4 regions of the Paenibacillus sp. JT31N11 genome follow, and region 1 is predicted to be linked to each of the others. Evidence: predicted binding sites of a transcription regulator. Region 1 holds the regulator's gene; each other region holds the start of a gene.
What was found. Region 1 encodes LexA, which represses DNA repair genes until DNA is damaged. Its sites were predicted from a motif close to CGAACATATGTTCG; they were not measured.
Positions count from the first base shown of each region.

Region 2: AC0YNV_RS36290 (YhjD family protein) is a predicted target of LexA. The motif match lies at 3,140-3,153, and genes of this name have one in related genera.
Region 3: AC0YNV_RS34945 (YhjD family protein) is a predicted target of LexA. The motif match lies at 4,875-4,888, and genes of this name have one in related genera.
Region 4: recA (recombinase RecA) is a predicted target of LexA. The motif match lies at 3,625-3,638, and genes of this name have one in related genera.

Region 1 covers NZ_JBWDNQ010000008.1:313,565-319,326, reverse strand. Annotated here, with positions in the region: gene AC0YNV_RS25825 (hypothetical protein) at 1-38, shown strand, start outside; gene cdaS (sporulation-specific diadenylate cyclase CdaS) at 191-820, shown strand; gene lexA (transcriptional repressor LexA) at 931-1,551, opposite strand; gene AC0YNV_RS25810 (LysM peptidoglycan-binding domain-containing protein) at 1,741-2,118, shown strand; gene AC0YNV_RS25805 (DUF896 domain-containing protein) at 2,240-2,431, shown strand; gene AC0YNV_RS25800 (aldo/keto reductase) at 2,488-3,474, shown strand; gene AC0YNV_RS25795 (glyoxalase superfamily protein) at 3,531-3,881, shown strand; gene AC0YNV_RS25790 (hypothetical protein) at 4,016-4,534, shown strand; gene AC0YNV_RS25785 (HAD family hydrolase) at 4,559-5,344, shown strand; gene AC0YNV_RS25780 (1,2-dihydroxy-3-keto-5-methylthiopentene dioxygenase) at 5,443-5,762, opposite strand, start outside.
Region 2 covers NZ_JBWDNQ010000021.1:48,522-54,283, forward strand. Annotated here, with positions in the region: gene AC0YNV_RS36280 (hypothetical protein) at 312-941, opposite strand; gene AC0YNV_RS36285 (DUF418 domain-containing protein) at 1,137-2,279, opposite strand; gene AC0YNV_RS36290 (YhjD family protein) at 2,622-3,092, opposite strand; gene AC0YNV_RS36295 (serine hydrolase domain-containing protein) at 3,552-4,817, opposite strand; gene AC0YNV_RS36300 (ABC transporter permease) at 4,996-5,762, opposite strand, start outside.
Region 3 covers NZ_JBWDNQ010000018.1:59,345-65,106, reverse strand. Annotated here, with positions in the region: gene AC0YNV_RS34960 (discoidin domain-containing protein) at 1-1,440, opposite strand, end outside; partial or broken gene AC0YNV_RS34955 (transposase) at 1,816-2,591, opposite strand; gene AC0YNV_RS34950 (oxidoreductase) at 2,964-3,647, opposite strand; gene AC0YNV_RS34945 (YhjD family protein) at 4,126-4,596, opposite strand; gene AC0YNV_RS34940 (SOS response-associated peptidase) at 4,998-5,684, shown strand.
Region 4 covers NZ_JBWDNQ010000002.1:203,898-209,659, reverse strand. Annotated here, with positions in the region: gene AC0YNV_RS08915 (YajQ family cyclic di-GMP-binding protein) at 1-109, shown strand, start outside; gene rimO (30S ribosomal protein S12 methylthiotransferase RimO) at 251-1,576, shown strand; gene pgsA (CDP-diacylglycerol--glycerol-3-phosphate 3-phosphatidyltransferase) at 1,579-2,157, shown strand; gene AC0YNV_RS08900 (competence/damage-inducible protein A) at 2,240-3,502, shown strand; gene recA (recombinase RecA) at 3,708-4,766, shown strand; gene AC0YNV_RS08890 (RecX family transcriptional regulator) at 4,912-5,640, shown strand.

The DNA.
Region 1 (5,762 bases):
AAGCGTTGAAAATAGTCCAAAGCAGCGGTGCGTTATAGCTTGCTCCTTGACTGGTATTCATTCCCCGCGAGCTTCGGCTGGCGGGTATTTGTTCGTTGAATGTCATAATTAAATTGAAGCTTCTCGTCAATACTAAAGTACCATGGACGGGTTTGGGCGGTAAAAAATTAAAGTGTGCGGGGTGTATGAAATGGGGCAGGGCAATTGCGATGAGACTCCTTTAAAAGAACGGCTGAAACAGCATATCCACCTTATTGTCAATGAATCACAGCGTATTTTGGATCAAATTGATGCTGAAAATCACTGTCTTCTGAGTGACTTTGATAATATTGGCAGAACTTTTAAAGAAGTTGAATCCCTGGCCGCTTCATTCTATCTGCAATGTTATCTATCCTCATTTACATCCAACTATTTGGATCTTTCCATATGCATTCAGAACCTTATGGAGCGCCGGCACGGGGCTTTGATTGTTATCGAGAGAAATGATAACCTGGATGCCATCATCCATTCCGGGGTTGCGCTTGTGGCCAAATTGAGCTATTCCCTGCTGGAGGCGATCTTTTATCCGGGAAATCCGCTGCATGACGGGGCTGTTCTCATCAAGTCCGATCAAATTATTTCCGCCGCTAATGTCCTGCCTGTATCCAATGCATCGGATGTGGACAAGAAATTTGGAATGCGGCATCGCGCAGCGATCGGACTGACCGAAATAACAGATGCGCTTGTACTGGTTGTATCGGAAGAAAGCGGGGATGCGTCCTTTGTCTATAAGGGAAAACTCCATCCAATAAAGACAATGGTCATGCCAACGACGGTCTAAATGTATTTTTGAGTACTTTGAGGTAAACCTGAAGCTAGCCAATATGTAAAACAAAAAGAGACTGGCGAAGCCCTAAAGGCAACGCCAGTCTCTGCTTCATGAGAACTCGCTTAGTGAATATCGCGGAAAAGTCCGATAACTTTACCTAAAATCGTTACATTGCGAAGCCGTATCGGCTCCATTGTCGGATTCTCCGGCTGCAGCCGGATATGATCGCGTTCACGATAAAAGGTTTTCACCGTCGCTTCGTCATCTTCCGTCATCGCAACCACGATGTCGCCGTTGATAGCGGATTGCTGCTGCCGCACAATGACATAATCGCCGTCCTGAATGCCTGCGTCAATCATGCTCTCTCCCATTACGTTAAGTATGAAGACATTATGATCGCCGACTTTGCTTGAAGGGAGAGGATAGTAATCCTCAATGTTCTCGGTAGCTGTAATTGGCACCCCTGCAGTAACCTTGCCCACAATGGGAACTTTGGTGATTGCGATTGGAAAAGGAATCTCATTGTCCGCTTGATCCAATATCTCAATCGCTCTCGGTTTCGTCGGGTCACGGCGGATTAAGCCTTTCTTCTCCAGACGGTCCAAATGTCCGTGAACGGTTGAACTTGAAGCAAGTCCTACAGCTTCACCGATTTCCCGGACGGATGGGGGATATCCCTTCTCCCGCACCTCCGTCTTGATGAATTCCAGAATCGCCTGTTGGCGGTTCGATAGTTTCGACACCAGAATCACTCCAAAGGTTCATTTGTGTCAAATTATAACACAGAACCGGAGTTCGTACAAACATAAGTTCGAGAAACAAGAGTTCGTATTTTATGGGGAACAAATGTTCCGAAAACAGTTGACTACAAACGGGTGTTCGTGTTAATATCGGTTTATCGAAAACAGAACAAACGTTTGGGGTGCTGAGAAATGATGATAACAATATCTTCTTACTCTTCTATGAATTCAGAGAATAAAGCTGATAAAGGTTACGTGAAATCTGCATCAGATAAAAGCAGGCCAAAGAAGCTGGTGATGCGGATGATAGCGGCAATATTGTTTTTCTCCCTCTTATTCGTTGGTTTTTCTATAATGCATGGAAGTGCAACGAGCGAGCATCCTGCGGAGCCCGCTGCGGGCGAGAAAGTCATCTCGATCAGTGAGGGCCAGACACTTTGGGAAATAGCAGGGGACTTGCGTAAGGAAGGCGAAGATATCCGGCGAATCATTTATGACTTGAAGGAACGGAACAACCTGACTTCCAGCACACTTATGGCCGGACAAACATTGATTATACCAGCGGACTGATGCAGTCCGCTTTTTTTATTTCCATCTACAGGACAAAGGTCGTATTTTCTTGACAATAGAGGATTAAAAATGTCAAAGTAAAGGGTGAATGTTTACAGCATCATGAGAGGAGCGTATCGGTTTGGAAGAGCTTATTGCAAGGATTAATGAGTTGTCACGAAAAAATAAAGCTGTCGGATTAACTCCGGAGGAAACAATCGAGCGCGATGCTCTGCGTCAGAAATATCTGGAGAACTTCAAGCAAAATTTCAAGAACCAAATCGAAACGATTAAATTTGTGGAAGATGAGGAAGAAAGCGGCGGCAAGCATTAAAACTGCTTGCGGCAAGCCAGGTTTCACCAAATAATAAGCAGGGTGGGGTTATAACGATGCAAATCAAGCTGCTTGGACGCAGTGGACTTGCCGTTTCGGAGCTTTGTTTAGGGACGATGAGTTTTGGAAATACAACAAGTCAAGGCGATTCCATTCGCATGATCCATCAGTTTATGGAGCAGGGCGGCAATTTTCTGGATACGGCGAATGTCTATGTTTCCGGCCGATCGGAGGAGATCGTAGGCGAAGCGATCAAGGATTTTCGCTCAGAGGTTGTGCTGGCAACGAAAGTGCGGATGAATACCGCTGACCATCCCAACGGGGCGGGCGTCTCGCGCAAGCATATTATGCAAAGCGTCGAAGAAAGCCTGCAGCGTCTGCAGACTGACTATATCGATTTGTATCAGGTTCATGTATGGGATCATCTGACTCCTATAGATGAGACACTTCGCGCTCTCGACGATCTGGTCACTTCGGGCAAGGTCCGTTATATCGGATGCTCCAATTTTTTTGCCTGGCAGCTGATGAAATCCCTTGCTGTTAGCGATGCCAACCGCTATGTCCGGTTTATTTCCATTCAACCGCAGTATAGTCTGGTCAGCCGTGAGATGGATCGGGAAATGATGTCGCTTTGTCTGGAGGAGAACGTCGGCGTTATTCCCTGGGCTCCGCTTGGTGGAGGATTTCTGACGGGACGTTATTCCAGGGAAGAGCCCACATCGGGAAGATTGACGTCAAAGGTTGGAGAAAGTTCATGGGGTCTGCGCGCAACGGAACGTAACTTTGCCATCCTGGATGCCGTCCAGGCAGCCGCTCATGAACTGAACAAGACACCTGCACAAATCGCTCTCGCCTGGCTGCTGCAAAGAAAAGGTATCACATCGCCGATATTCGGAGCCAGCACATTGGAACAGTTCTCGGAAAATATGGGGACTGTGGGCTGGACGATGCCAAGTGAAATATGGAATCGGCTGGATGAAGTTAGCTCGCTTCCTTCCGAGTATCCGAATCGTTTCATCGCCAAATTCGCCCGGCCTTTTTAATTCTTTTTCAAGAGAATGAGAATGTTTTGCACAAAGTCTTGTGATTGGGGGGCGCAATGAAGGTTAAACGAATTGTCGCCAATATAGATACCCGGAATATTGCAGCTGCCAAAAGCTTTTACCAGGATGTTCTCGGCCTCGATTTGTTGATGGATCATGGATGGATTGGAACCTATGGTTCTGATGAGCAAATGGGCATTCAAATTAGTTTCGCCGAGCACGGGGGTTCCAACACGCCTACGCCTAATTTGTCCATTGAGGTCGATGATGTCGATGCTGCATTCGAACGCATGAACAGAGCCGGATTTACGATCGAGTATGGTCCGACTGATGAGCCTTGGGGCGTACGTCGTTTCTATGTCCGCGATCCGTTCGGCCAACTTGTTAACATTCTTGCTCATATTTAATTTGATGCATGTCATTCATTCAGGCGAATGGATGGAACAGGAATGGCACAAATACACGCAGCAGACGGGTGTAAAATTCAAGAAATTGCTTACGATGCAAGTTTTGCTTCGCAAAACTTTTAGGAGGAACGTAATTGTCAAGATCCTGGGAACGAAAGGTTCAGAAGAACCAGAGTCAACTTAACAAACAGCGCAAGAAGCAGGGCATGGCGCCTCTGATGGCAAGCAAGACAGCGAGCAGTCCGATTGATACATATAAAGGGCGCAGTCTTCTAATGCCTGCCTTTCTTCTGGTCTTCACGGCAGTCTACGCCTCGATCAGCATTGCACAGGGCACTTACAAGGATTCCGGAAACATGTTCTGGATCACGATCGGCTGTTATATCTTTCTGGCGCTGCTGTTTATATTGAGGCGTCCTTATTTGGCAATCGGAAAAGACTATGTTCGATCGCGGCGCTTTACCGGTGACCGCACGCTTTACTTAAGCTCAATCAAAGGAATCAGCGTACAGAAGGGCTCTGTTATTATCGAGCAGCCCAAAGGCGGAAGCTGGGTATTCTCGCGATTATTTAACCGTTATCCGACGGATGAAATGACCGAACGGCTCCGGACCTTTGCAGCAGCCAACAATATTCCGTTTGCGGAGAAATAAAGAACTGGAGTGGGGAAATTCGTCATGGGCAAAAAAGCGGTACTATTTGATTTGGATGATACGCTGTTATGGGATGACCGGAGTGTAAGCGAAGCTTTCGCAGCTACTTGTCAGGCGGCGGCGGATAAGACTGGCGTCAATCTACAGGATTTGGAGGAAGCTGTCCGGCGCGAAGCCCGGGCTTTGTACGAATCCTATGACACCTATGCCTTTACAAAAATGATCGGGATCAATCCCTTTGAGGGATTGTGGGCGAATTTTCTTGAAGGCGAGCAGGAGGAGTTCAGAAAGCTGCAGCAGCTGGCTCCCGCTTACCGGCGTGAAGCGTGGACTCGAGGGCTGAAGGCTCTGGGAATCCTTGATGAGCAGCTGGGAGCTGAGCTTGCGGAGATGTTTCCCGCAGAGCGCCGCAAGCGCCCGCTGATCTATGAAGAAACCTTCCGCGTGCTGGATAAGCTCAAAGGCCAATACAAGCTGCTGCTGCTCACCAATGGCTCTCCTGATTTGCAGCGGGAGAAGCTGGCAGGCGTACCGGAGCTTGCGCCTTATTTTGATCATATCATCATTTCCGGAGAATTTGGTCAGGGGAAGCCGGCTGCGCCGATTTTTCAGCATGCACTTGAATCGTTGGGGATCGAACCGGCGGATGGAATCATGGTGGGCGACAAGCTGACCACGGACATACTCGGTGCAAATACGGTTGGCATGACCTCGGTTTGGATCAACCGCCATGGCGTGAAACGCAGCGACGACATTATCCCTTCACATGAGATCAAACATCTGGAGGAACTGCTGCCTCTGCTTGTATAAGGATATTGGAATCATAAAGACCCGCTTTCCTGTGATACACATTCAAGCGTGTATCACAGGAAGCGGGTCTATTTATATGACTATGAATGGTCAGGGCATTAAGCCTTCTGGAAGGATTCATCGGCGAACGGATGAGCAATCCAGCCCTCGGTCTCGATAAAGAGGCGCACGGCAACGATCTGGCGGTTATCCATCAAGGTGAAAAAATGCGGTTTATGCTCGGGAACGGAAATAACGTCTCCCGCTTCGAGTTCAACATCGAAATAGCCCACATCGTCGCTGCCCTTGATGATGAAGATGCCGCGCCCAGCCGTGATAGCCCGTACTTCATCTTCCGTATGGGTGTGAACCTGCTCGAATTTCTTCAGCAGTTCGTCGAGGTTGGGTGTCGCATCCGAGAGCGCGATAATGTCCCAGG
Region 2 (5,762 bases), on a different contig from region 1:
AACAAAAATTATTTGATTTCGCAGCTGCCCCTTCCCGCGGTTTTAAGCATTGTTATTCAACAATTGCTGTTGAGGGGATTCCTTTGGTTATTACAGCATCACGTAATTAAATACATCGCAATCATTAATAAACATTCTCAATTACGGATAAGATTGCATGTTCTTGTCCTGATACGGCTAAGGATATATATTCTTGTCTTTCACTTTGTACAAGAACATATATCTTTAAAACAAAAAAGCCGCGCAATGCGCGGTTCTTAATGGGTATATGTTCTTGTCCTCTGACACTAGTCAAAAATATTACCATACGCTTATTTATAGGTGCCGTACATTACTAAGCGGCTACTGTGAAGTTTTTCATTGATCCATTTCCATTTCCCTACGAATTGCCCTATACCATACATAATTCCTGTTAGGGCGATTGGACCAGTATGATCCGCAGAAAGATCAAGCCTGTGACACAAGAAAGAAGCTGCATATTCCATTGGATTTTCCGGCTTACTGACTGCATCAGATGCCACTAAATAATAATCATGTACTGCCGTTGCTGAATTCTTCCCTATTTCCTCCATCTGACCGACCAACGTTAATAGATCATGTAATTCGTTTGCTTGCTGTTTCGGGAACAGGTTGTGCAGTGCTAGAAGATCGATTCCTAATGAAGCCAATATGAACTCAAACTGCACCCATTCTTCTGGCACTTCCTCGAATATTTCATCGTAGCCTTTAATTTGACTTTTGATTTGTTCCCATTTAATCGGCAGATCATCCGAAGCTGCCTTGAAAACAAATGCCACTGCCATATCTGGACTTATTGTGTTAGAAACAGGTTGCTTTACATTATTATCTACTATCGGATCTCGTGTGGTTTCCTTGAAGACCTCCATCTTTCCTTGCTTCTGCATTACTTCCAGCCATTTCACCGTTACGGTACGTTTCACTATGTTTCCCTTACCGTCAGGTATTTCTAGTGATGTTTTTTCCCAAATAAACGATCAAACAGCCCTACTGAAAATTGCATCATAACGGCTTTTCTCCTCTATACATGTTAATTTGCTCTACAGCCGATCATCAGAAATAAAACCGTTGTGTTTGCCATCGACACAGCCTTTTGAAACCATCTTCTCCATTTAGCTTCATGATTTTCGATAAGTCAATCGGCGTAATAGCTTCTCGGCGGGGCCAGAGTAGTTAGCGCGTTGCATGAACTCAGCAATTATTATGGAGACGATCCATGTCAGCAAGGCGACAATGTCGCTGCTGAGTTGATTGCCGATAGCGCCAAGACCGCCAATTCCATCCGCAAATACAATAAAGAATACGATAGATTGGAAAATATAAAATGTTAACGATCGCTGACCAACAGCTGCGATAGCCGTTGTCAGCTTGCTGCGTATCGTTCTTGGGCTCCCAGCCATAAATCCGATAAGAGCAGCCCAACCGATTCCGCCAGCATAGCCAGTAACGGTATGTAAAGAACCTGCAATGGCTGTTGCGGCTTCTGAAGGGTAATTCCAATACAGCGAGGATATAAGTGCTAATGGTATGCCGCCCAATGTGGACAGTGCAAGGCCAACAGTTGCCGTTCGCAAAAGGAGGTGGCGGTGTTGCTCTGGATGATCCAGCAGCTTCTTCCGGCCTGCCCAGATGCCAAGTGCCATAGTCGGTATAACTTGATGCAGTAGGATCACACTTAAGATAGCCCATTCAGACGATCGGGTCAGCAGGGTATCCACGATGCCGGCTGAAGTTGCTAATTCTGTAGTTGCAGTAACTTGATCCCATTCATACTCACCGCGTATAATCTCAGAACCAAGAACTGCCGCCAGTAAGAGGGTTGTTGCGGCGATCCAAATTAATTTCTTGTCCGAAAGACGGAGGAACCAGAAAAAGATGACTGTTGCCATGCCATACAGTCCGATTGTAAAGTCGTAAAGCGATACTGCATGTACAAAACCAAACAGAAGCAACCACCAGCCCCGTCGGCGGAACAGTTTACGTATAAAGGGCCAATTATGACCCATTTCTACTTGGCGGTGTAATAATAGGACCATTCCATAGCCAAACAGAAGAAAAAATACAGGAAACGCCCGTCCGTCAACAAAGATCTGCCGCAAAAATACGATAATTTGATTTAAAGCGGTTGCTTCGAGGTTCAAAAGATTCTGATTAGCATGAGCCAAGGCAATGAGCAGCAGCATAAAACCTCTGACCAGATCAGGTGCAAGCTTGCGCACGTTGCTAGAGGATGATGGATTATCTTTATTGAAATTAGACACAGGGCTATCTTCCTTATACTAATTTATTTTTATTAACAATCACTCATGTCGTTGCAACATCAAAAACATATTTTAACCTCGGATACACCAATTGCTCGCTCTCCTTAATCACTTTCATTGTCAACTCCTTGTTGCTCCTTATAAATCATCAATGGTTACGCAAAAGAGATCACTTACTGCTCAAAAGTAAGTCCCCCTACACAGCTTCATTAATATATTCGTAATATGGGTGATTATACCATTTCTAAGCAGCCTCTGTCTCATAGGTCACCTCTTCTGCAGTTCACGTGCGCAGAAGTGGCCAACGAAACCCGTAATTCGCAAAATAATGTAGCCCGTGCCTCACACTTTCGCCTTTAGCTGCACGATGAGCTCTGTCGTATACTTTGTTAGCCGAACAGCTATCTCCGATCGCATAACATCACGTGTCATTCCGAATCGTTCTTCATAACCCCGAAAATAACATTTATGATAAATAATCATGTCTTCTTGTTCCTCAGCAACAACGCGAATATTCCGTTTCTTCAACTCTCTTCGTAATCGATAATAGTCTTCAGCAACCATGGTTAAGACTTTGTGGCCAGCTGCTAGGTAGAGTCGTTTCAGAACGTTAGAGGAATTCTCGATGTCGGATATGCTTTTCTGAATCATCTTCTCCATATGCGGCAATAGGATATAATCGCGGATCATATAGCGTTCTTCCATTGTCAAATTCTTTCCGATGACTTCTGCTTGTTTCCTGTCGTATTGTTCCGCGTGTTCCGTCAATAACATTTTCGACTTCCACCGCTCATTCCCGTCAAGTTTACTCAATTAAAGTGACCTCCGATCTAAGCGTAAAATGATTGACCGTCTGAACACGAACGTTAGTTCTTATATTATATGGCGAGAACCCCAGTTCGTATACAGGTAAAATATTTTCTGTTGTGATTCGGGTTGTCTTCCGACAATGCTTTATAATAATCACTGCACTTGTTGGCCAACACTGATATAACACGTGTTATGCGATCGACAGCCTAGAGCTGAAGCCTTACCCGGGAAGACTTCATTAATCATCCATTTGACGTCCTTTAGAGCCAATATAAACCCCAAAACAGGAGATCTAAAAAACACATCCATAAACAAAAAAGGCCTCCTAAGCTGCTTATATGCAGCCTGGAAGCCCATTCTAATTATTGTCTAATTTATCCCACCAGAAAATGATTAGATTCTCATTGCTATCTCTTCGATCTCTTCATTGCTCCTCTTCGGTTTGGAGAATCGCCATCGATGTCAGTCTTCGATTGCGTGATAGACCGTGGTCCAGAAGTCGTGGATAACCCGCGCTGAATCTGGGGTGGTCATCCCGACCTGGGTGATCAGGATTCCGATGAGCTGATTTTCTGGGTCGGCGTAGGTCGAGGTGCCGCTTCCGCCGTCCCAGCCGAACTGGCCGATGGGCGCGTAGTCGCCGCGGTAGGTGCGCACTGCCATCCCCATGCCCCAGCCACCGTGCTGCCCTTGGCCGAAAGATATATGGACGTTGTTGGTGGCCATTTCGTTTCGGACGGCTTGTTGCTCGGGTGTTAGGCGGTTGGTGGTCATTAGCTCGACGGCGGCCCGGGACAAGATCCGTTTGCTCCCGTGCATCCCTTTGTTCAGCAGCATCCGGAAGTAGGCGTGATAGTCGTCGACGGTGGAGGAAAGTCCGCCACCGCCGCTCTCGAACGCCGGAGGCTGGCTATGGAGTCCCCCTTTGGCCTCGTCCCACACGATGAACTCTCTGGTTTGCGGATCGGGGGCGTAGAGGGGCGGCATCCGGTCGATCTTGCCTTCGGGAACGTGGAAACCGGTGTCCTTCATGCCTAGGGGATCGAGGATGCATGCGCGCAGGAACGTCTCAAACGACTGGCCCGTGACTCTAGAAACGAGCACGCCGAGTAGATCGTTGCTGATGTTGTATTGCCAGCGTTCTCCGGGCTGGTACTGCAGCGGAAGCGCCCCAAGGCGGCGCATCCACTCATCCGGATCGGGCATCGGCGGTACATTGAGCGCGAGATTCTTCTCGAGGATCGCGTTCATGATCGGAGTGCCCAGCGCCGTAAAATCCAAACCGAGCCCGAACGTGGAGGTTAGCAGATCCCGTACGGTAATCGGCCGCCGTGCTGGCACAGTATCATCTAGCGGACTGTCGGGTCGTTTCAGCACCTGCCGATTGGCAAGTTCAGGAAGCCACTGCTCTACCAGATCATCCAGCCGCAGCCGGCACTCGTCGAGCAGGATCATCGCCGCCGCGATCGCAACCGGCTTGGACGTCGAGGCCATCCGGAAGATTGTGTCCCGGCGCATCGGCGCGCCACCATCATGGCGCATCGTGCCGATCGCTTCGACATGCGTCTGGCCGCCACGGCTGACCAGGGCGACAAGCCCAGGAATCTTCCCGGACTCGACATGCCGTGCCAGCACGTCTCTCATTCTGCGCAGCCCTGTTTCGGAGAAGCCAACAACATCCTTCATATTTTCTGACGAATTAAAATCTTCTGTTGTAATCGTTTGCATTTGGTTTCCCTCTCTTCCTTTTCTATCAGCCCTATGGTTTTCAACTACTAATTCGTTATTCATGCTGGAAAACCCTTTGTCAAAAAGGTGTATTCGATGCATCATAGAATCTGAATATTGGCAATATTCTGGGTAATCAGAATCGAGATATGTCCTGCAGCTTCCTTCTTTACCTATTTCACACCCGCTTTTTAAACGCCCTCATCGCAAAGATATAAGCCACGAGCATAATTCCGATGCACCACGCAAGCGCGACCCATATGTCATTTCCCACCGGCTGACCTGACAGCAGTGCACGGATGGCTTCCACAATCGAGGTCACCGGCTGGTTATCGGCAAAGGCGCGGACGACCTTCGGCATCGACTCGGTCGGCACAAACGCCGAGCTGATAAACGGCAGAAAGATAAGCGGGTAGGAAAATGCGCTTGCGCCTTCCACCGTTTTGGCGGTCAGTCCGGCAATTGCTGCGACCCAAGTTAAGGCCAGCGTAAACAATACGAGTATGCCGGCTACGGCAAGCCATGACCCTATCCCCGCCGGCGAACGAAAGCCCATAACGAGCGCTACGAGAATGATGACGACAACCGAGATGGCGTTGGATACCAGCGAGGTCAGCACATGCCCCCACAGCACGGCGGAACGTGAAATCGGCATGGTGTGGAACCGCTCGATGATGCCCCGCTGCTTATCCAAAAACAGCCGGTAAGCTGTATAGGCTATCCCGCTTGCAATCGCAATCAGCAGGATGCCGGGCAGCAGGTAGTTCACATAGTTATCCGTTCCGGTTTGAATGGCGCCGCCAAACACATAGACGAACAGCAGCATCATCGCAATCGGCGTGATGCAGACCGTGACGATGGTGTCCATGCTGCGGAAAATATGGCGCATAGAACGCCCGAGCATCACGCTAATATCGGTGAAGAAATGATTTTTTGCCGTCTCCA
Region 3 (5,762 bases), on a different contig from region 1:
TCCTTCAAAGTCTTCAATCATGCTAGAGCCGGTTAAGAACGGGACGTTGTAAATTTCAATCTCGTCCACGTTAATGCCGTTTGACTCCCCGCCCAGTACAAACCTGACAAAATTAGCGCGTACCAAAGGCAGTTCGCATTCCTTTAAATCGTTATCCGTTTTGGCGAATGTAAACGATTTGATCTCAGTCCACGAGTCGTCCTCGCCGTCGTCTGATATCAGAACCTTTAATGATGCAATTCTTTTCATGTCCTGAGTTTCATAAAGCCTTATCATATTAAAAGCAACAGACTCACCAAAATTCACCTGAATCCATTGAGGCGTGCCGTCCGCTGAAGCCCACCTGTCATAATTAGTTCCTGCAGGATTGCCGCTAAACGCCTTATCCGGTGTCAGCACCGGGCCGCCGGAATAGTAACTGCTGGCAGAATAGCTTCTGCCGCTGCCTCTTGCGAGGTTTGGTGACTTTTGCGTTGTAAACGACACCTCTTTAGCGGGTGCTCCGCTATATGACACGCTTATAGAAGCGTTTACCGGCTCTATATTGGCGGCTATGGGGTTGAATTTAAAAGAAGCTATGTTTGAGCTTGCATTGTAACTGAAATTATAAACCGGAAGGGCTTGATATTCCCCGCCGTCACTCTTAATTTTAATGTTAAAATCATCAGCGGTAACAGTTTCAACGTCATCGCTAAGAACAACTTCGACCGAGCCGTTGGTAGCGGTTACAGATCCAATTTCCGCATCCGGCGCGTTATAAATTTCAATCTCGTCTATGTTAAGTCCATATCGGTTTCCAGTAAACATAAGTCTTACAAATTTGGACGTTACGGGGAATACTAAATCTAAATCTTTTAACGCGTCACCTGACGGACTAAACGTAAATGTTCCAACTAAGCTCCAAGAATCGTCCGTGCCGGTATCTGAGATTTGAACCGCAATTGACGTAATTCTTCTTTCCGACGGGGTTTCATAGATCCTTAAACTGTTAAAAGTAACCGACTCGCCAAAACCCACTTGAATCCAAGGGTTTGTTGCATCATCATCAGCAGATCCCCAACGGTTGAGATCTGCTCCTGTCGTGTCGCCGTCAAAGGCATTTTCCGGCGGTAAAGAGGGGCTTGGAAAAGTGCTGCTTGCGGAATAGAATCTACCACTGCCTCTGGCCAGGTTTTCCAAGCCTGTCGGCGCAAACGCGGGAGTTATGTCGGTAAAAATATATTCGTTAGATTCCTCGTTTGCGAATTCACTATCTCCCTGCTGGCTTTGAGTAAGCTGATCAGATGGATTGTCCTGCCATAATTCCAACTCCGCAAGCTCGTCAGCAACCATCGGATTGACCTCTTCAGCCGCAAATACGATATTTGTCGACAGCACGGATACGGCCATCGCCAGTGTTAATACAATGCTTATGCCTTTCTTCAGACTTGCTTTTAACATTCTGTATTCCTCCCACTATAAAGTAATGTTTTCTCCTGTTTTCTCACTCATTCTTAGTATTTCAGTGATTATCTGGTTACTTGTTTAAGCATAGGCGGGCACAGAACTTAGGATTATTTATTCCAAAACTTGTAATAATGGCTATGATCGCACAATGGATCTCCACGTCCGCCCTCGGGGTTTACCCTCCCATGTCACGCGGGGTCTATGCCCTTACATTCCTTCGTACTACCTCTCAAGGGTGGAGGCCGATTCTTGATCCCTTACCGGGTCGTTGCCCTTATGGTGTGTTGTTCGTCGGCTTCTCCGGTGCTTCTGTTGTCATGGTTGTCTACTTGTGAATAACGTTGAATACCAGGAAGTTGCTTCTTGTGATTAAGCAGCTTCTAACTGCATCTGGCCTTGTCGAACCGGGCTGATCATTTCGTTGGCATTGTAGGTTCGTTGCTTGGTCCCCAGCGTATGCAGGACTCGAATCAGTTTTCCACATAGCGCGATGAGCGGTTTTTTCTTCTTCAGATCCGACTCGTGTAATGCTTATGCAGTGCTCGAAATGCTTTGTTCTTGGCTATCAGCGGCATCACCGCACGGAACAGCAGCGCCCGCAGGCGTGAGCGTCCTCGCTTGCTTATGCTGGTTCTTCCCTTTCGTTTGCCTGAACTGTTTTCCTTGAGATTTAGCCCCGCCAGACGGATGATTTGCTGACCATGATCGTAGTTGTTCAGGTCTCCTCTCTCGGCCAGAAATCCGGCTACTGTGACCACTCCAAATCCAGGTATGCTCAGCATGTGTCCTGCTCCAGGAATGTTCTCCAACAGGTGCATGACTTGTTTGATGATTTCCTCTAGTTGTTTATGAAACAGTTCATACTGACGGAGCAAGGTATTAGCTCCATTCGTGCCGCTACGGAGCCTTCGGTTAATCCAATGGAGGCCGCGCAGCGGCAACCAGCTTCTCTGCCCGTTTGATACCTACACCGCGCTTCACTTCCGTTTTCCAATGATCCAACACCTTTCGGGCGCCTTTAGACACGAGATCTGCCGGGAGAGGAAACGCCGCATGGTCATTAGAGAGGCCTTCCCACTCCAATCCTTGAATACAACAGCATATTCCGGGAAGAACCGGTCCAACCATGGCTCCCCTCTCTTCTTGCGGACGGTATTCGGCCGATGACTAACCTGCGGCAATTCTCTGCGAACGATCCATACCCGCAACGAACCGATAAGTGTTGAAACTTCTTCTACGAAGTCCATACATTAAGCATAGTAAATAGGATGTTTTTAACAATGGAATATTCTCCTCAAACAGTTTAGAATCATTCGATGTGTGGTAGGGGGTCGGCGCTTCATCGCTTGCAGAGAAACGAAAAGGAGTAAAGTAACGGACTCCTATCCGATGTCGCACCCGACCAACACCGTCACTTTATTTTTTTGTACACAATTTATTGGAATGGATCTCTCCGGTGTTGTTTTTGTATACAGATAATAGCCGGACAGCCATCACCCTTTCCTTCTCTTCCTCATTCATCTTACGGTACCGTTTGGCAGCTTCGACAATCCCGGAAGAAGGCGGATATCGCCTGCGTTCGCAAACCCGGTTATGCCTGGATGAGAGAGAACGAAAGACACGCAGCGATCGGTAATCGACTGCTCATCGAATGGCTCGTACCACGTTGCGTAGTTCCTCTCTGCATCTTTCGCACACTCCCCTTTGGCCACGGCTTGAATGACCATCAAGCCGGTGTTTTGATGCGTCGTCTCTTCCACCAACGAACTGAAACCGGCGCAGCGCCTCCAGATGAACGGCCCATTACCGAAGACGGCGTCGGCCATCGACGGATTTTCCAGCATCCCAACCGCAACGACGGGGACATTGAGGGCTATTCTGATGCTCCGGGAGAACGACACCTGATAGCCCGGATAGTTACAGGGCCTTCTTTCCCCCGCTGGGCCCTCCCCACCTGAGCTGACATGGAATACATCCACGCCTACGTCCCGGTAAGCTTCGCACATGGATCGCGTGTTCGATGTTATAGCCGCCGTCTGCGTATTCGACGGCCGCGAAATCCGGAAGGATAACGGGATGTCCACCGGCATCTCTTTTTTCACTGCCATTATGATCTGAACGCCGAAACGAGTCAGATCTTTTCCGTATTCATCATCCCGCTTGTTGGTTAGTGGGGATTGAAACTGATGAATTAAGTACATTCTGATGGAAGTTTGCCGGCCTGTTCAACAAGCCCAATAGCCTGCTCGAAAGCCACAAGAAAAGCAACAAATCAGCCCCGCATCGCTTAGAGTTCACTTTTACAATTAAAAGGCAATGGATTCGAGGGTATAGTCAAATCCTTTGCCTATTAGGGCCGAGATGTTAGTTAAAAAAGAACGCCCTATACAAAAATGCTCTTTATGTTGTCGATGGCTCCCTAAGGGATCCGTATTAAATCTTAACGCGAGTTCAATGGGTTCTCTTTAATTAACTCAGATAGGATTACATTTCCCACTTCTTTGTAAACAGGATATATGATCATCAATTCTGCAGGGTATAGCTTTAAGAAGTTCAGGATTTTCTCTATTTCGCTTATTTCTGGGCTTAACCTTTGCGAAGCAGCGGAGGCGGTCAAGATATCAAATATATTACCAGGTACAAAACGTGCTCCGGGCATGCGTAGCTGTTGTGGCCAACTCACACTTTCGTCTTCAGCCGCGCTATCAGCTCCGTTGTATACTTCGTTAGTCGAACTCCTATCTCCGATCGCATAACATCACGTGTCATTCCGAATCGTTCTTCGTAACCCCGATAAAAACACTTATGATAAATAATCATGTCTTCTTGTTCTTCCGCGACAACGCGAATATTCCGTTTCTTCAACTCGCTTCTTAATCGATAATAGTCTTCAGCTACCGTGGTTAAAACTTTGTGCCCGGCGGCCAGGTAGAGTCGCTTCAGAACGTTAGATGAATTTTCGATATCGGATATGCTTTTCTGAATCATCTTCTCCATATGCGGCAAAAGGATATAATCGCGGATCATGATGCGTTCTTCCGTCGTCAAATTCTTTCGGGTGCCCGCTGCTTGTTTCCGTTCATATTGTTCCGCGTGTTCAGTCAGCAGCATTTTGGACTTCCATCGTTCATTTCCGTCGAGTTTGCTCATTTAAAGTGACCTCCGATCTGCTCCGCTCTCTCGCGGGCGACTCCGGACTCAAGAAGCGAAGAAGCGTGTAAAATGGTGTCGCTCCTGAATCTGTTTTTATCTCGTCGATCGCACGCTCATTACGGTAAGCGCGGGAACGGTCCTCAAATAAAGTCAGTTGGATTACACTGTTTACGTAACGCCCTAATGGTATGCTGAGAAGGCTTACTGGCATTCACACCAATGTTATAAACAGCGCATGCCGAGGCTGCAGCGACCTCATGTATTAACGACTAATACGAACATTTGTTCTAGTACATTATATGACTAGAATGCCAGTTCGTATACAGGTAAAAAGTTTCCTGTGTGAATTGAACTCAAATCGTATTATGATTGGGTATAGATACGTGGAGGTGTTCGAAGTGTGCGGACGATATACAGTTAATGTAGATATCGAAGAATTGATGGAAATATTCGCGGTTGATGAAGCCAATGTTCGTTACAATTATAAGCCGAATTATAACGTAGCTCCGACGCATACGGTTCCAGTCATATTGAACGAAGACGGCCGCCGAGTAGTCGATGGATTCCGTTGGGGACTCGTACCATTTTGGGCGAAGGACGTGAAAATTGGATTCAAGATGATCAACGCACGTGCGGAAACGGTAGCGGAAAAACCTGCTTTTGGCCGCCTACTGAAAAGCCAGCGCGTCGTCATACCAGCTGACGGATTTTATGAATGGAAGAAGGAAGGCGGAGAGAAACAACCGTATCGATTTACGCTGAAGGACGGACCGGCATACGGATATGCCGGTCTATGGGATGTATGGACGCAGCCTGATGGTGAGCAATTGCGTAGCTGTACCATTATAACGACGACACCGAACGAACTCGTAAAAGATGTACATGATCGTATGCCCGTTATCTTAGCGCCTTCTGACGTCGATACATGGCTAGACCCCCAGATTACGGATAAAGAGATGTTACAATCGTTGCTTATACCTTATCCAGCGGATCACATGACGAAATATCCCGTTTCAAAAGACATCGGCAATGTAAAAAACTTCGGGGCGAAGCTCATCGAGAAAATAACGATAAACAGCAATTAACCCCCTCCGTACTCCGACAATTATAACGTTTTGTTTGACCAGGCAATCACAAATAATCCCAGGCCTTTTCGACCCGGG
Region 4 (5,762 bases), on a different contig from region 1:
AGATCAAATCCGGGTTACCGGCAAAAGCCGCGATGATTTACAGGCTGTAATGGCGCTGCTCCGCGGTGCGGATTTGCAAATAGAATTGCAATTCACAAACTACCGATAACTTTTTTTGCTGTGAACGTGGATGAAGTCCTCTTTAACGCCTGAGAGCGCGTGGGAAAGGACTTTTTCCTGTTTTGACACGCCTTGGGCCTTGTATTATACTTGTTGAGATAGCTTTTCGGAGGAATCTGGGGGATACATGATGACGGAACGAGTGAAAGTTGTAACATTAGGTTGTGAAAAGAATTTGGTCGATTCAGAGATTATGTCTGGATTAATCGATGAACGAGGTTATCAGCTTGTCGATCAGGCTGATGAAGCTACTGTAATTATTGTCAATACATGCGGTTTTATTGACGCGGCCAAGGAAGAATCGGTTAATACGATTCTGGATATGGCGGAGTTCAAGCAGACGGGCCGGCTGAAGGCGCTTATCGTTTCCGGGTGTTTGACTCAGCGTTATAAGAAGCAGTTGATGGAAGAGATGCCGGAAATAGACGGCATCGTTGGAACGGGTGATTTTCATCACATTACCGATATCGTTGATGAGGCACTCCGCGGGAAGAGACCGGTCAAGGTAGGCAATCCTGCTTTTGACTATGACCAGAAGCTTCCTCGTCTGGTAACCACTCCCCGTTATACCGCTTATGTGAAAATCGCGGAAGGCTGCGATAATGCTTGCACATTCTGCTCGATACCGATTATGCGGGGCAAGTTCCGCAGCCGGTCTATCGAATCCATTGTAAACGAAGTTCAGATGCTTGCAGATCAAGGCGTGAAGGAAGTCAGCTTGATTGCACAGGATTCAACGAACTACGGAACGGATTTGTATGACAAATTCATGCTTCCGGAGCTTCTTAATCGTGTCAGCGAAGTGGAAGGCATTGCTTGGGTCCGGCTTCATTACGCCTATCCGGGATTTTTCACGGATGAGCTGATTGATACGATTGCATCCAATTCAAAGGTTTGCAACTATATTGATATGCCTTTGCAGCATAGTGAGGATTCCATCCTGAAACGGATGCGCAGACCTGGCCGGCAGCGTGATACAAGGGAGCTCGTAGCCAAAATCCGCTCCAGAATTCCGGATGTCGCCCTGCGTACTTCAATTATCGTTGGTTTTCCAGGGGAAACCGAAGAAGACTTTAACCGCCTATGCGATTTTGTCCGGGAAATGAAATTTGACCGGCTGGGTGTGTTCTCCTACTCAAGCGAGGAAGATACGCCGGCTGTCCGGCTTCCGGATCATGTGCCAAGCGAAGTGATCGAGTGGCGAGCCAATACTCTGATGGAAATCCAGCGGCAGGTATCCAAGGACATCAGCGGCAAATACGTTGGCAATGATATTGAAGTGCTAGTTGAGCGCTACGATGGCCGCAGCGATGTCTACGTGGGTCGTTCGCCTTATGATGCGCCGGAAATTGACGGTGAAGTTTTTATTTCCAACTGCACGGCTGGAATTGGCGAAATTCAAAGAGTGCGCATAACGCATGCCTATGAATTTGATATGTCCGGGGAGGGGCTATAATCGTGAATTTAGCCAACCGGATCACATTGATTCGCATATTTTTAGTCCCGATTATTATGTTTTTGCTGCTCATCAATGTGGATTTAAAGCCGCTTAGCTTTGATGACTTCTCGATAACCTGGAATCAGATCTTGGCTGCATTGATATTTATCGTTGCGGCCAGTACGGATGGACTAGACGGTTATATCGCACGCAAGAACAAAATCGTGACTAACCTGGGCAAGCTGCTTGATCCATTAGCCGATAAGCTCCTTGTGGCGGCGGTGCTTATTTCGCTTGTCGAAATGGATAAGCTGGATGCCTGGATTGCAATTGTGATCATAAGCCGCGAATTTGCGGTGACCGGGCTTCGCCAAATTGCGCTGCTGGAGGGCAAGGTGCTGGCGGCGAGTACGTGGGGCAAGTGGAAAACAGCCGTGCAAATTACGATGATCATCGATTTGCTGCTGAATAATTTTCCGTTTACGTTTCTCGATTTCCGATTCGATCTTATTTCAAGCTGGGCTGCTGCCCTTATTACGGTCTATTCGGGAATTGATTATTTCATCAAAAATAAAAATCTTATTCCGCTTACGGAGTAGGACAATTTGTTTGTAAAGCATCATTCTCTGTCATTACAGGGGAATGGTGCTTTTCATTACCTAATGGAATGGAGCGGTTTATATGCGCGCTGAAATTATAGCAGTCGGAACGGAACTATTGCTGGGTCAAACGGTGAACACCAATGCCACATATATTTCAACAGGCCTTGCCGAGCTGGGAATCGATGTCTATTTTCAGACGGTAGTAGGGGATAATGCCGTCCGTATTGTGCAGGCGGTCGAGATTGCCCGCACCCGGGCCGATCTGATTGTATTTACGGGCGGACTTGGACCGACCCAGGATGACCTGACCAAGGACGCGCTCGCCGGTTACTTGAACCGTGGAATTTCGATTCATCAGCCGTCCATGGTGAAAATTGAGAATCTGTTCACTTCGCGCGGCATGCATATGGTGGAAAGCAACCGCAGGCAGGCGAATCAGATTGAAGGCAGCGATCCGCTCGTGAATGACGCCGGTCTTGCTGTAGGCAACGCTTTGATTGTCGAGGGTACTCATTATGTGCTGCTGCCAGGGCCGCCCCGGGAAATGAAGCCGATGTTTGACGGTCCGGCCAAAGCCTGGCTGCGAAGCGTAATGGGCGAGGAACGCAGGCTCTTCTCCCGTCTGCTGAAATTTGCCGGCATTGGAGAATCCAGTCTGGAGCAGGCGATTATTGATTTGATCGAGGTCCAGTCCGACCCTACAATTGCCCCGTATGCCAAAGAAGGTGAGGTAGCCATCCGACTTTCCACCAAGGCGCTCTCCTTGCATGAGGCGGATTCCAGACTGGATCAGGCGGAGCTGCAGATAAAGGAGCGTGTTGGCCAATATTTGTTTGCGAACGAGGATATTCCCCTCGAGGAAGCGGTCATACGCCTGCTTAGAGTAACGGGACGCAAATTTGCCAGTGCCGAAAGTCTTACAGGAGGGCTGTTGGCTGAGCTTGTGACCACCCTGCCGGGAAGCAGCGGCGAATTCGTCGGTGGCGTCGTTACCTACACCAACGAGATGAAGCATCAACTGCTGGGCATCCCGTTGTCCCAGCTGGAAGGAGCAGGCGCGCCTGGCGCCATATCTGAATCAACGGCAGCACTTATGGCGGAGCGGGTGCGCGATTTAACGGATTGCGACTTCGGCTTGTCGCTCACCGGGGTTGCAGGCCCGAGTGAAGCTGAAGGCAAGCCTGTCGGTCTGGTTTATTTTGGCATTGCCGAGCGCGGCAAACCGACAATTGTGCATAAGGCGCAGCTGAGCGGAACGCGCGATATTATAAGAGTGAGATCGGTGAAGTCGCTCCTGTACAGGTTCTGGCAGCTGCTGTCTGCCGAACAGCCGGGCAGATGATGATTTATTGCTTGTCAGAATACGGAAAATGAAATATAATCGTCATTAGTTGACGGAAGAACCGTGGCGAAGATCACTTTGCTGCGGTTCTTTTTTTCATTCATCGGCCGATGAAAAAAATAAGAATATATGTTCGTAAAAACTATTGTCATTAGAGGAGAAACAAGGTATCATTACATTATAAATAATGAAGGATGTGAACGCGTTGTCAGATCGTCGCGCTGCGCTTGAAACGACATTACGTCAAATAGAGAAACAATTCGGGAAAGGCTCCGTCATGAAACTCGGGGAGTCGAATCATATGAAAGTGGAAACAGTATCCACTGGTTCCCTTGCCCTGGATATTGCTCTTGGTATCGGCGGCTTGCCCAAAGGCCGGATTATTGAAGTGTACGGACCGGAATCCTCCGGTAAGACGACAGTAGCTCTTCACGCCATAGCTGAGGTACAGCGTGTGGGTGGACAAGCCGCTTTCATCGATGCGGAGCATGCTCTTGATCCGCTGTATGCCAGCAAGCTTGGCGTTAATATCGATGAATTGCTGCTCTCCCAGCCCGATACCGGTGAGCAGGGACTCGAAATCGCTGAGGCGCTCGTCCGCAGCGGCGCAGTGGATATTGTTGTTATTGACTCGGTTGCGGCACTTGTGCCCAAAGCCGAGATCGAGGGTGAAATGGGAGATTCCCATGTCGGCCTGCAGGCGCGATTGATGTCGCAAGCATTGCGTAAGCTGTCAGGCGCCATCAGCAAATCCAAGACGATCGCGATTTTCATCAATCAGCTGCGTGAGAAAATTGGCGTTATGTTTGGTAATCCAGAGACGACCCCTGGTGGACGCGCATTGAAATTCTACTCCACAATTCGACTTGATGTGCGCCGGATCGAATCCATCAAGCAGGGTAATGACATTGTCGGCAACCGAACCCGTATCAAGGTCGTTAAGAACAAGGTAGCCCCGCCTTTTAAACAGGCTGAGATTGATATCATGTATGGCGAAGGCATCTCCAAGGAAGGCAGCATTGTCGATATCGGCGTTGAGATGGATATTGTACAGAAGAGCGGAGCCTGGTTCTCGTATAACGGAGAACGTTTGGGACAAGGCCGGGAGAATGCCAAGCAGTTCCTGAAGGATCACCCTGATACTTCAACAGTAATCGAGAATCAAATTCGGGAAGCAAGCCATTTGTCAGCCGCCGCGCTCACAGCTTCTGCCGTGGATGATGAGGACGAGGACGAGCTGGATCTTGATCTCGAGTTGGAATAACTATTTACCCTTGGCTATGAATAGATTCGGAAGAGCACCTTCGCGGGTGCTTTTCTGCATGATATAGAACATGAACTTATTTATTTGATGCCATTCATTTTAGGGAGAAGCTCAAGGGAAATGGCAGGGAAGGAGCAGCCATAAGATGAAGGATGATGAACGGGTGCAAGATGAGCAAGAAGAGCAGGAAGAACAAACCGAGGCAGGTATGATGCTTATAACCGCTATTGAACAGGAGCGCAAGGACAAGCGGCGTTACCATTTGTATATGGATGGCAGTGATGAGCCCTTTACCTCTGTTCACGAAGATTTAATTGTCACGCACAGGCTTTTGAAGGGGAGGCAGATTGATCCGCATGAGCTGAAACAGATTGTGGAGAAGGACAATGATCATCGTGCTTATATTTTGGGATTGATTTATTTGGGGCCAAGGCCCCGCACCGAGAAGGAAATCTCGCGTTATCTCTCTGGCAAAGGGCTTGATGAATCCGCAATCGGCAAAGCTCTGGCGAGATTGCAAGGCGAGAGGCTGATCGATGATATCTCCTATGCCAATCAGTTTGCCGAGCAGCGAATGCGAAGCCAATTAAAGGGAAGACGACTGCTGCAGCAGGAGCTGACGCATCGCGGCATAGCCAGCGGTACAGCTAAGGAGGCCGCTCAGGGACTCGATTCGCAGATGGAGACCGAGGTTGCAATACGCGCAGCCAAGAAGAAATGGCCTTATGTCAAAGGGGAAATCCGGGACCGAAAACGGAAACTGATGGCATTTCTGCTGCGCAGAGGATTCCCGAGCGCGGTGGTTAAACAGGCCGTTAACGAGGCATGCCGGTCCGATGAAGACGACGAAAACGGGCATACCCTTGACAATTGATTTTCACAAAAGATAAAATGAGTGTGTATTCCTTCTTCCAGAGTCGATTTTTCTTCCAAAAATTGATTCGAAACGATTTATTTCGTCAAAATGCTATGTATGGATCGGGTTAAAAACCGGCT